Regions from separate parts of the Nocardia sp. NPDC055165 genome, predicted to be linked through region 1. Evidence: riboswitches for the same ligand, from Rfam matches in the RefSeq annotation. Region 1 holds a riboswitch; the other holds the start of a gene.

Region 1 (4,413 bases):
TTCGGCCGCGCGCAGCGGCAGCAGCTCGCGCAGGGCGGGCTCGTCGACCTGGATGATCCGCGCGCCCTGGGCTTCCAGGTCGAGCGTCTCGTCCCGGATGGCGAGCGCGACTTGGCGGGCCGAGTCACCCAGCGGCTGGTCGTCGCGGACGAACGACCACGCCAGGATGGTCACCGGGCCGGTGAGCATGCCCTTGACCGGCTTGGTGGTCAGCGACTGGGCGTATCCGATCCACGACAGCGTCATCGCCGCGGGCCGGGTGACATCACCGAACAGGATCGGCGGACGCACGCAGCGGGTGCCGTAGGACTGCACCCAGCCCGCCTCGGTGACGGCGAAACCGTCGAGCAGTTCGGCGAAGTACTGCACCATGTCGTTGCGTTCGGGTTCACCGTGCACCAGCACGTCGAGACCGAGCTCTTCCTGCAGGGTGATCACGTCGGCGATCTCGGCCCGCATCCGCCGCACGTACTCGGCCTGGTCGATCTCGCCCTTGCGCAGCGCGGCACGGGCCAGCCGGATGGTCGAGGTCTGCGGGTAGGAGCCGATGGTGGTGGTCGGCAGCACCGGCAGGTCGAGGTGATCGCGCTGACGGGCGCGACGCTCGTCGGCGGGGGAGCGGGTCAGGTCGTTCTCGTCGAGCGCGGCCAACCGGCCGCGGACCTGGTCGTTGTGCAGACGCGGATCGGTCCGGCGTGAGTCGGCGGCGGCGCGGGCCGCGGCCAGCTCGTCGGCGACCGCGTCGACGCCCGCGGTGAGTGCGGTGGCCAGGACGCGCACCTCGCCGACCTTCTCGGTGCCGAAGGCCAGCCACGAGCGCAGCCGCTCGTCCAGCCCGGTCTCGGGAGTCAGCGAATACGGCACGTGCAGCAGCGAGCACGAGCTCGACACGGCCACCGCGTCGGCGCTGCCGAGCAGGGTGCCCAGGGTGCCGAGGGCAGCGTCGAGGTCGGCGCGCCAGATATTGCGGCCGTCGACCACACCCGCCACCACCAGTTTGCGGGACAGGGTGGGCAACGCCGCGACCGCCGAGAGATCGGCGCCCGCGGTGACATCGAGGGCGACACCCTCGATCTCGGTGTCGGCCAGCACCGCCAGGGCGGCATCGGGGTGCCCGAAGTAGGTCGCGACCAGGATCGCGGGCCGGTTCTGCGCGGCCGACAACGCGCTGTAGGTCTGGCCGACCAGGGCGAGCTCCGCCTCGGTCAGGTCGGTGACCAGCACCGGCTCATCGATCTGTACCCACCGCGCGCCCGCGTCCGCCAGCCGGGCCAGCAGGTCGAGATACAGCGGCACCAGCTCGGGCAGCCGCTCCAGTGCGGCGCCGTCGACGGCTTTGGCCAGCTTCAGGAAGGTGATCGGACCGATCACCACCGGCCGTGCGGGGACCCCCAGCTCGATCGCCTCGTCGAGTTCGGTCAGCAGCTTGCCCGGATGCAGGGAAAAGGTGGTGGCCGCATCGATTTCGGGCACCAGGTAGTGGTAGTTGGTGTCGAACCACTTGGTCATCTCCAGCGGAGCGATCGTGTCGGTGCCGCGCGCGGCCGCGAAATAGCGGTCGAGCGGATCGGCGATTCCGGCGACCCGCGCCGGCAGTGCGCCCAGCAGTTCCGCGGTGTCGAGCATCTGGTCGTAGTAGGAGAAGGTGCCCACCGGCACCGAATCCATTCCGGCCGCGGCGAGTTCGGTGAGCTGGGCGCGACGGAGCTGACGGCCGACCGCGTGCAGGTGCGCGGCATCGGCGCGGCCCGCCCAGTAGGACTCGGTGGCGCGCTTGAGTTCCCGGTTCGGGCCCACTCGCGGTAGGCCGAGAACCGTTGCGGTGAAGGGGGTATGCGAAACAGTCACGGAGATTCTCCAGTGTCGTGCGGGGAGAGCCGCCGCCTTTTCGCGGGCACACGCCACACGGCCGACAGAGTCGCGAAAGCACACGACAGGTCGGTATCGGTGGTCCGCGCGCCCGATCCACGAGGCGGTGGCCGCCGGATACGGCGTATCCGGCACAGTCGGCAGGTCTTCGGACTCGCGGGCACCGGTCGTGTGATCGACCGACCTACTGGCCGTCGCTTCCCAGGCGTGCAGCCCAGTGCTGATGACGGCGGTCGTTCCTGCTCACCGCTGCGGGACAGTCCCGGATTCTCACCGGGTTCCCTCTCACCCGGTGCGGAACATGATCCGCACCCGGGTTTCGACGCCTACGCGGGAGGTCGGGGCTCCGACTCTTCCACCGCGCACGCGAACCAGCTGCCTGCCCAGCATAGGCCCTCGGCGGGGCCATGGGTCACCGCCCCATCCGGTACACGGCCGTGACCTGCGGTTGCGCCCACGTTGTCCGTGCGCACCGCGCACCGCTGCGCACGGTGAGATGTGACGGCCCGATGAACGCAACTTCGCAGGTAGGCAGGTGTGCGGTGTGAAGATTGCTGCGAAGCCACCTTGCGTGTCCGGCCCCGGCTCGTGGCCGGGTACCGTAGGCCAATGTTCTCGAAAGTCTTGGTCGCAAATCGTGGTGAGATCGCTATCCGTGCCTTCCGCGCGGCCTACGAACTCGGCATCGGAACGGTCGCGGTGTTCCCGCACGAGGATCGCAATTCCGTCCATCGCCTGAAGGCTGCCGAGTCCTATCAGATCGGCGAAGAGGGTCATCCCGTTCGCGCGTACCTGTCGATCGAGGCGATCATCGAGGCGGCCAAGAGCGCCGGCGCCGACGCGATCTACCCCGGCTACGGCTTCCTGTCGGAGAACCCCGACCTCGCCGCGGCCTGTGCCGCCGAGGGCATCACCTTCATCGGCCCCACCGCCGAGATCCTGGAGATGGCCGGCAACAAGGCCACGGCCATCGCGGCGGCGAAGGCGGCCGGACTGCCGACGCTGAAGTCCAGCGAGCCCTCGGCCGATATCGACGAATTGCTCACCGCCTCGGCCGAACTCGAATACCCGATCTTCGTCAAGGCCGTCGCCGGTGGTGGTGGCCGTGGCATGCGCCGGGTCGCCGCGCCCGAGCAACTGCGTGAGTCGATCGAGGCCGCGTCGCGCGAAGCGGAGTCGGCGTTCGGCGATCCGACGGTGTTCCTCGAGCAGGCGGTGGTGAACCCGCGCCACATCGAGGTACAGATCCTGGCCGACCAGCACGGCAACGTCATGCACCTGTTCGAGCGGGACTGTTCGCTGCAGCGTCGCCACCAGAAGGTGATCGAGCTCGCGCCCGCCCCGAACCTGTCACCGGAACTGCGCGAGCGCATCTGCGCCGACGCGGTGGCCTTCGCCCGCCAGATCGGCTACATCAACGCGGGCACCGTGGAGTTCCTCCTGGATGAGCGCGGCAACCACGTGTTCATCGAGATGAACCCGCGCATCCAGGTGGAGCACACGGTCACCGAGGAGATCACCGACGTCGACCTGGTGCAGTCGCAGCTGCGCATCGCGGCGGGCGAATCCCTCGCCGACCTGGGGCTGAGCCAGGAGACGGTGCAGATTCGCGGCGCCGCGCTGCAGTGCCGCATCACCACCGAGGACCCGGCCAACGGCTTCCGCCCCGACACCGGCCGCATCACCGCCTACCGCACCCCCGGCGGCGCGGGCATCCGCCTCGACGGCGGCGCGAATCTCGGCGCCGAGATCGGCGCCTACTTCGACTCGATGCTGGTGAAGCTCACCTGCCGTGGTCGTGACCTGCCCGCCGCCGCCGCGCGCGCCCGCCGGGCGCTGGCCGAATTCCGTATCCGCGGCGTGACGACCAACATCCCGTTCCTGCTGGCGGTGCTCGACGACCCCGATTTCCAGGCGGGCCGGGTCACCACCTCGTTCATCGACGAGCGTCCCGAACTGCTCACCTCGCGCGGCTCGGCCGACCGCGGCACCAAGATCCTGACCTATCTGGCAGACATCACCGTCAACAAGCCGAACGGCGACCGCCCGACCACGGTGTACCCCTACGACAAGCTGCCCGCTGTCGACCTCACGCTGCCGCCGCCGGACGGCTCGCGCCAGCGTCTGCTCACTCTCGGACCGGAGGGTTTCGCGAAGGCCCTGCGCGAGCAGAGGGCACTCGGTGTCACCGACACGACCTTCCGTGACGCACACCAGTCGCTGCTGGCCACCCGTGTCCGCACCAACGGTCTGCTCGGTGTGGCGGGTCATGTCGCGCGGCTGACCCCCGAACTGCTCTCGATCGAAGCCTGGGGCGGCGCGACTTACGATGTGGCACTGCGGTTCCTGCACGAGGACCCGTGGGAGCGCCTGGCCGCGCTGCGCGAAGCCGTGCCGAACATCTGCCTGCAGATGCTGCTGCGCGGTCGCAACACCGTGGGCTACACGCCCTACCCCGAACAGGTCACGCGCGCTTTCGTTTCCGAGGCCGCCGCCACCGGTATCGACATCTTCCGCATCTTCGACGCGCTCAACAACGTCGAC
Region 2 (4,413 bases), on a different contig from region 1:
GTCTCGTCGCTGAACTCCCGTGATTCGGCGAGCTTGATCTGCTCGTTCGGGTCGATGACACCGGTCCGGAAACCGGCTACCCACGTGTTGTTCTGCATGATCTCTCCGATATTTGCCGTGCGGAATAATGCTTACGCATAGGTTTACTCGTAGGTATTCCTCATGTCAACTATCCGCATGGCAAATATCGGCTATGCTGGCGTTATGTCCGTGCGCGAGCTGTTCGACGACCCCCGCTTCACCATCTCCGGCCTGCTCTTCGAGGCGCACAACGGCCTCATCGCCAAACTCGAGCCGACCTGGAAAGCGCACGGCCTGTCGGGTCTCGACCTCAATGCCCTCCTGCGACTGAGTCGCTCCCCGGGCTGCCGCCTGCGGATGTCGGACCTGGCCACGCAAACCGAGCTCTCGACCAGTGGGGTCACCCGTCTGGTCGACCGGCTGGCCACCGCGGGTCTGGTCGAACGCCAACTCGACCCGGCTGATCGGCGCAGCGCCTACGCGGCCTTGACCGATGCGGGCATCCGCCGCCTCGAAGAGGTCCTTCCGGACTATCTCGCTGCCCTCGAGCAATGGCTCACCGGTCAGCTGACCCCCACTCAACTCGACGGCTTGATCACCGGCTTGCGCGTGATCCGGGATGCCACCAACCCAGCCGCCACCGCCCTGTCCGACCGGTCCTGAGCGTGGTTACCCGCGGTGATCTGGATTGCTGACCGGGGTAACCATCAAGGTGCTGACGTGGTTTCGAGGTCGAATCGGAGCCCCGAGCGCAGGGCTGCTGTGGCGGACATTCCGAACATGCGATGAAAGGTCTCGCTGAAATGCGAGGGTGTGGCGAATCCCGCGTCCGTCGCGGATCGGGTCAGGTCGTGGCCGGCGGCGACAGCTCTCATCGCGTGGATGACGCGGGCCCACTGTTGATAGCGGCGGAACGTGGTCCCGTACTGCTGGACGAACAACCGGAGAAAGTGCGATGTCGACAGACCGAGGGTCGCGGCGATCGGTTCGGCCCGAAACGCGTGATCCGGATGCCGACGGATCGCGGCCGCCACGCGTTCGATGCGCGGATCGATATCGGCCGGGGGACCGCCGACTGCGATCGCCAGGATTCGGCCGGGGTCCGCATCAGGTAGCCGGCATTGTTCGACCAGTTCGCGCTCGCGCAGGTGGGCGAATCCGTACGGCCCCTCGGTGGTCGTCATCTGGCCTGCGATGGCCGAAGCGGGCGACCACAGGAGCAGGATCCATTTGCCGAGGGTATTCACCCGATGCACCGCCCGGGCAGGGCTGTACGCGCTGCGAGTGAGTATTTCGCCGTGGGTGGCGGTCTCGAGGGCGAACGGCCCGTCGAGTCCGACGCTGAGCACCGCGACAGAGGTGGAATGTAGGTCGACACCGAGTTCGGGTCCGATGTACCCGGCATAGCCCGGCCTGATCCAGGCCATCGGTGAGCGGGTCGGACCACACGATTTCGCAGGCGCACCGTCGGTCACCCTTACCAGAGTATCGGTGCGCCGACCGGAACCGCGACGGCTGATTCTTCCAGGGCTCGAAGGCCGGATGGGCGCCGGTGACAAGCAGGCGGGTCGGCTTCAGGGGAGTGAATGGTACCGGAAATACGGTGCCGACCCGCCTTCAGTCCATTCGTCACCGGCGTCGGCACGGATGGGGTTCGCGAGCTGGACAGCGAAGTCCTGCACCGCAACTCGCACAGACGAGCACCGCGGACCCGGGGAGCACCGGGTCCGCGGTGAGGCTCAGGGCAGGGGAACCCAGGTGCCGAAGAACCAGAAGCCGTGCTGCGGCGCGTCGTTGTGATGCTCCGGCTGTTGCTGCGGCCGGTGCTCCTGACCCTGCCCGGGCCGCTGCTGGTCGTGCCCACCCGGATCCGCGCTCGCCACGCCCGCCGTGGCACCCAGCACCCCGAGGGCGAGAGTGCTCGCCACCGCGGTCTTGGCCACTGTCGACTTCATTCTCATGAGCGTTCCTCCTGATCTTCGATCTCACCGCCGAGATCGTCGGCCGGCCGAAGTGCTCGGCCGATAGCTGAATCTTCGCGGCGCAACCGTCGAGCCCGGTGGGACCCGGCTGGGAGTCGGCTGTGTATCGGATTCGGCGACCGCGCGCGAGCACCCCGCCCCGGCGCCGCCCCCTCGATGCAGTCGACGTTGCTACAGTTCACCAGCCGTGGTGTTCGGGAAACCGGTGTAGAACCGGTGCGGCCCTCGCCACTGTGATCGGGAGTTGTGAATCGATCCGGACGACATCTGTCATCCGGAGCCACTGGGGCCCTGCCCTGGGAAGGTGGATTCACCGCGCACTATCCCGTCAGCCAGGAGACCGGCCACGGCTACGCAGTACCCCATTCCACGAGGACCTGGAAGGCCGTCTCTTGACCCGCTCTGTTTTCGCGCGCCTACGTTCCGGCGCGTTGCTCGCCTGCACGATCGTTGTCACCGGTTGTGGTGTGCAACCCCTCTCCGACGCGGAGGGCGCAGCTGCTGTCACCCGCGTGAACTGTGGGATCGACGTCGCCGTCGATGGCCCACCGCAGCGGATCTACGCGGCGTATCAGCCGTCGATCGAGATCGCGCACGCGCTCGGTGTCACCGATCGGCTGGTGGGGACAGCATTCCTGGACTCCGCCGTGCTTCCGGAGTACGTCGGCGCGCAGGCACGCTCGCCATACGTCGAGAAGTTGCCCAGTCGCGACGAACTGCTCGCCCAGCGACCCGACTTCGTCATGTCGGGTTTCAACGGGGTGTTCGCGTCCTCGGCGCAGAACAGCGTCGGCACCAGGGCGAGCCTGCACGAGTTGGGTGTGCGCACCTGGGTGCTGAGTCCGCTGTGCCCGAGTGCCGACGGGCTCGCCGATGAGGCGATCGACCCCGATACCGTGCGCTTCGACAACGTGTACGCCGACCTGCGCGACCTCGGTGCCCTCTGGGGCACCTCCGAGCGCGCCGAAGAAGTTGTCACGCAGCTGAGTTCACGCATCGACGCGGTCCGCGCCAAGGTCGGCAACGCCGGGAAGCCGCGGGTCGCGGTCGTCACCCCCAAAGACGACGGCTCCTACACCGTGGCAGGCGGCATCGATTTCATCACCCAGATCATCGAGGCCGCCGGTGGCGTGAATGCCTTCGCCGATCTCACCGCGAAGCGCAACGTGCCAGTCGGCGCGGAAGAGCTCATCGCCCGTGACCCCGACATCATCCTGACCAGCCTGTGCTGCAAGGCGACCTACACGCGCGCCGACGGTCAGCCCCAGGTCGACAAGATCGTCGGAAACCCGGCATTCGCGAATCTGGCGGCCGTGCGGAACGCGACTGTGCACCCGTTCCTGTTCGCCGACCGGGCGGCAGGGGTGCGGATCGCACACTCGACTGAACTGGTCGCCACCCTGATCCATCCCGAGTTGTTCCGGCGGTGACGCGCAGCGCTCGCGGCGCCGGTCCGATCGTGGCCGGCGCCGCGCTGGTGGCTGTCTGCGTCGCGTCCATCCTGATCGGCTCGCACCCGCTCACCCTCGACCAGGCCGTGGTCGCGTTCACCGATTTCCAGGGGACCGACACCGACCGGGTCGTGCGCTACATCAGGCTGCCCAGAACTGTCGCGGGACTCCTCGCCGGTGTCGCGTTGGCGCTGGCGGGGGCGGTGATGCAGGGGCTCACTCGCAACCCGCTGGCCGGGCCCGGCCTGCTCGGCGTCAACGCCGGTGCGTCCCTGGCGATCGTGATCGCGATGGGTGCGTTCGGCCTCACGGCGACGGGCGGATTCATCTGGTTCGGCTTCCTCGGTGCCGCGGTCGCCGCGGCGTTCGTCTACACGCTGGGATCGTTGGGGTTCGGTGGCGCGACACCGGTGAAACTGGCGCTCGCGGGCGCTGCTTGCACCGCGTTGTGTGGGTCGATCACCACGGCGATCACCCTGCTGGACCGCACCCTGTTCGACAACTTCCGTTTCTGGGTGGTCGGCTCGCTGGCTCGCGCCGACATCGAATCCGTGTGGCAGACAGCACCGTTCATCGCTGTCGGGCTGTTGCTGGCGGTAGTGGTGGCCCGGCCGCTGAACGCTGTCGCCATCGGTGACGACATGGCGCGCACGCTCGGCACGCGGCTGGTCGCGACGCGCGCGACCGGCGCGTTGAGCGTGGTGCTGCTCGCGGGCTCGGCGGTGGCCATCGCCGGACCGATCGCCTTCATCGGTCTGGTGATCCCGCACATCGCCCGATTCTTCGCCGGACACGACTACCGGTGGATTCTGCTGTGGTGCGCGCTGCTGGGCCCGACGCTGCTGTTGGTGGCCGACATCCTCGGACGGATGCTGGCGCGGCCACAGGAAATCCAGGTCGGCATCATCACCGCCTTCGCGGGCTCGCCGTTCTTTCTCTATCTCGTGCGCAATCGAAAG

The links. A riboswitch is a leader RNA that binds a small molecule or an ion and turns the genes downstream of it on or off. The one in region 1 is predicted to bind cobalamin.
Region 2: it holds a riboswitch for cobalamin, as region 1 does, so the genes downstream of both, ACWFRF_RS20515 (ABC transporter substrate-binding protein) here and metE (5-methyltetrahydropteroyltriglutamate--homocysteine S-methyltransferase) in region 1, are expected to answer to the same signal.

The regions. Positions count from the first base shown of each region.
Region 1 covers NZ_JBSGSS010000006.1:409,150-413,562, reverse strand. Annotated here, with positions in the region: gene metE (5-methyltetrahydropteroyltriglutamate--homocysteine S-methyltransferase) at 1-1,854, opposite strand, end outside; cobalamin riboswitch at 1,992-2,177, opposite strand; gene ACWFRF_RS15920 (pyruvate carboxylase) at 2,479-4,413, shown strand, end outside.
Region 2 covers NZ_JBSGSS010000009.1:252,466-256,878, forward strand. Annotated here, with positions in the region: gene ACWFRF_RS20495 (GDSL-type esterase/lipase family protein) at 1-98, opposite strand, end outside; gene ACWFRF_RS20500 (MarR family winged helix-turn-helix transcriptional regulator) at 205-684, shown strand; gene ACWFRF_RS20505 (helix-turn-helix domain-containing protein) at 729-1,496, opposite strand; gene ACWFRF_RS20510 (hypothetical protein) at 1,761-1,976, opposite strand; cobalamin riboswitch at 2,161-2,366, shown strand; gene ACWFRF_RS20515 (ABC transporter substrate-binding protein) at 2,396-3,433, shown strand; gene ACWFRF_RS20520 (FecCD family ABC transporter permease) at 3,430-4,413, shown strand, end outside.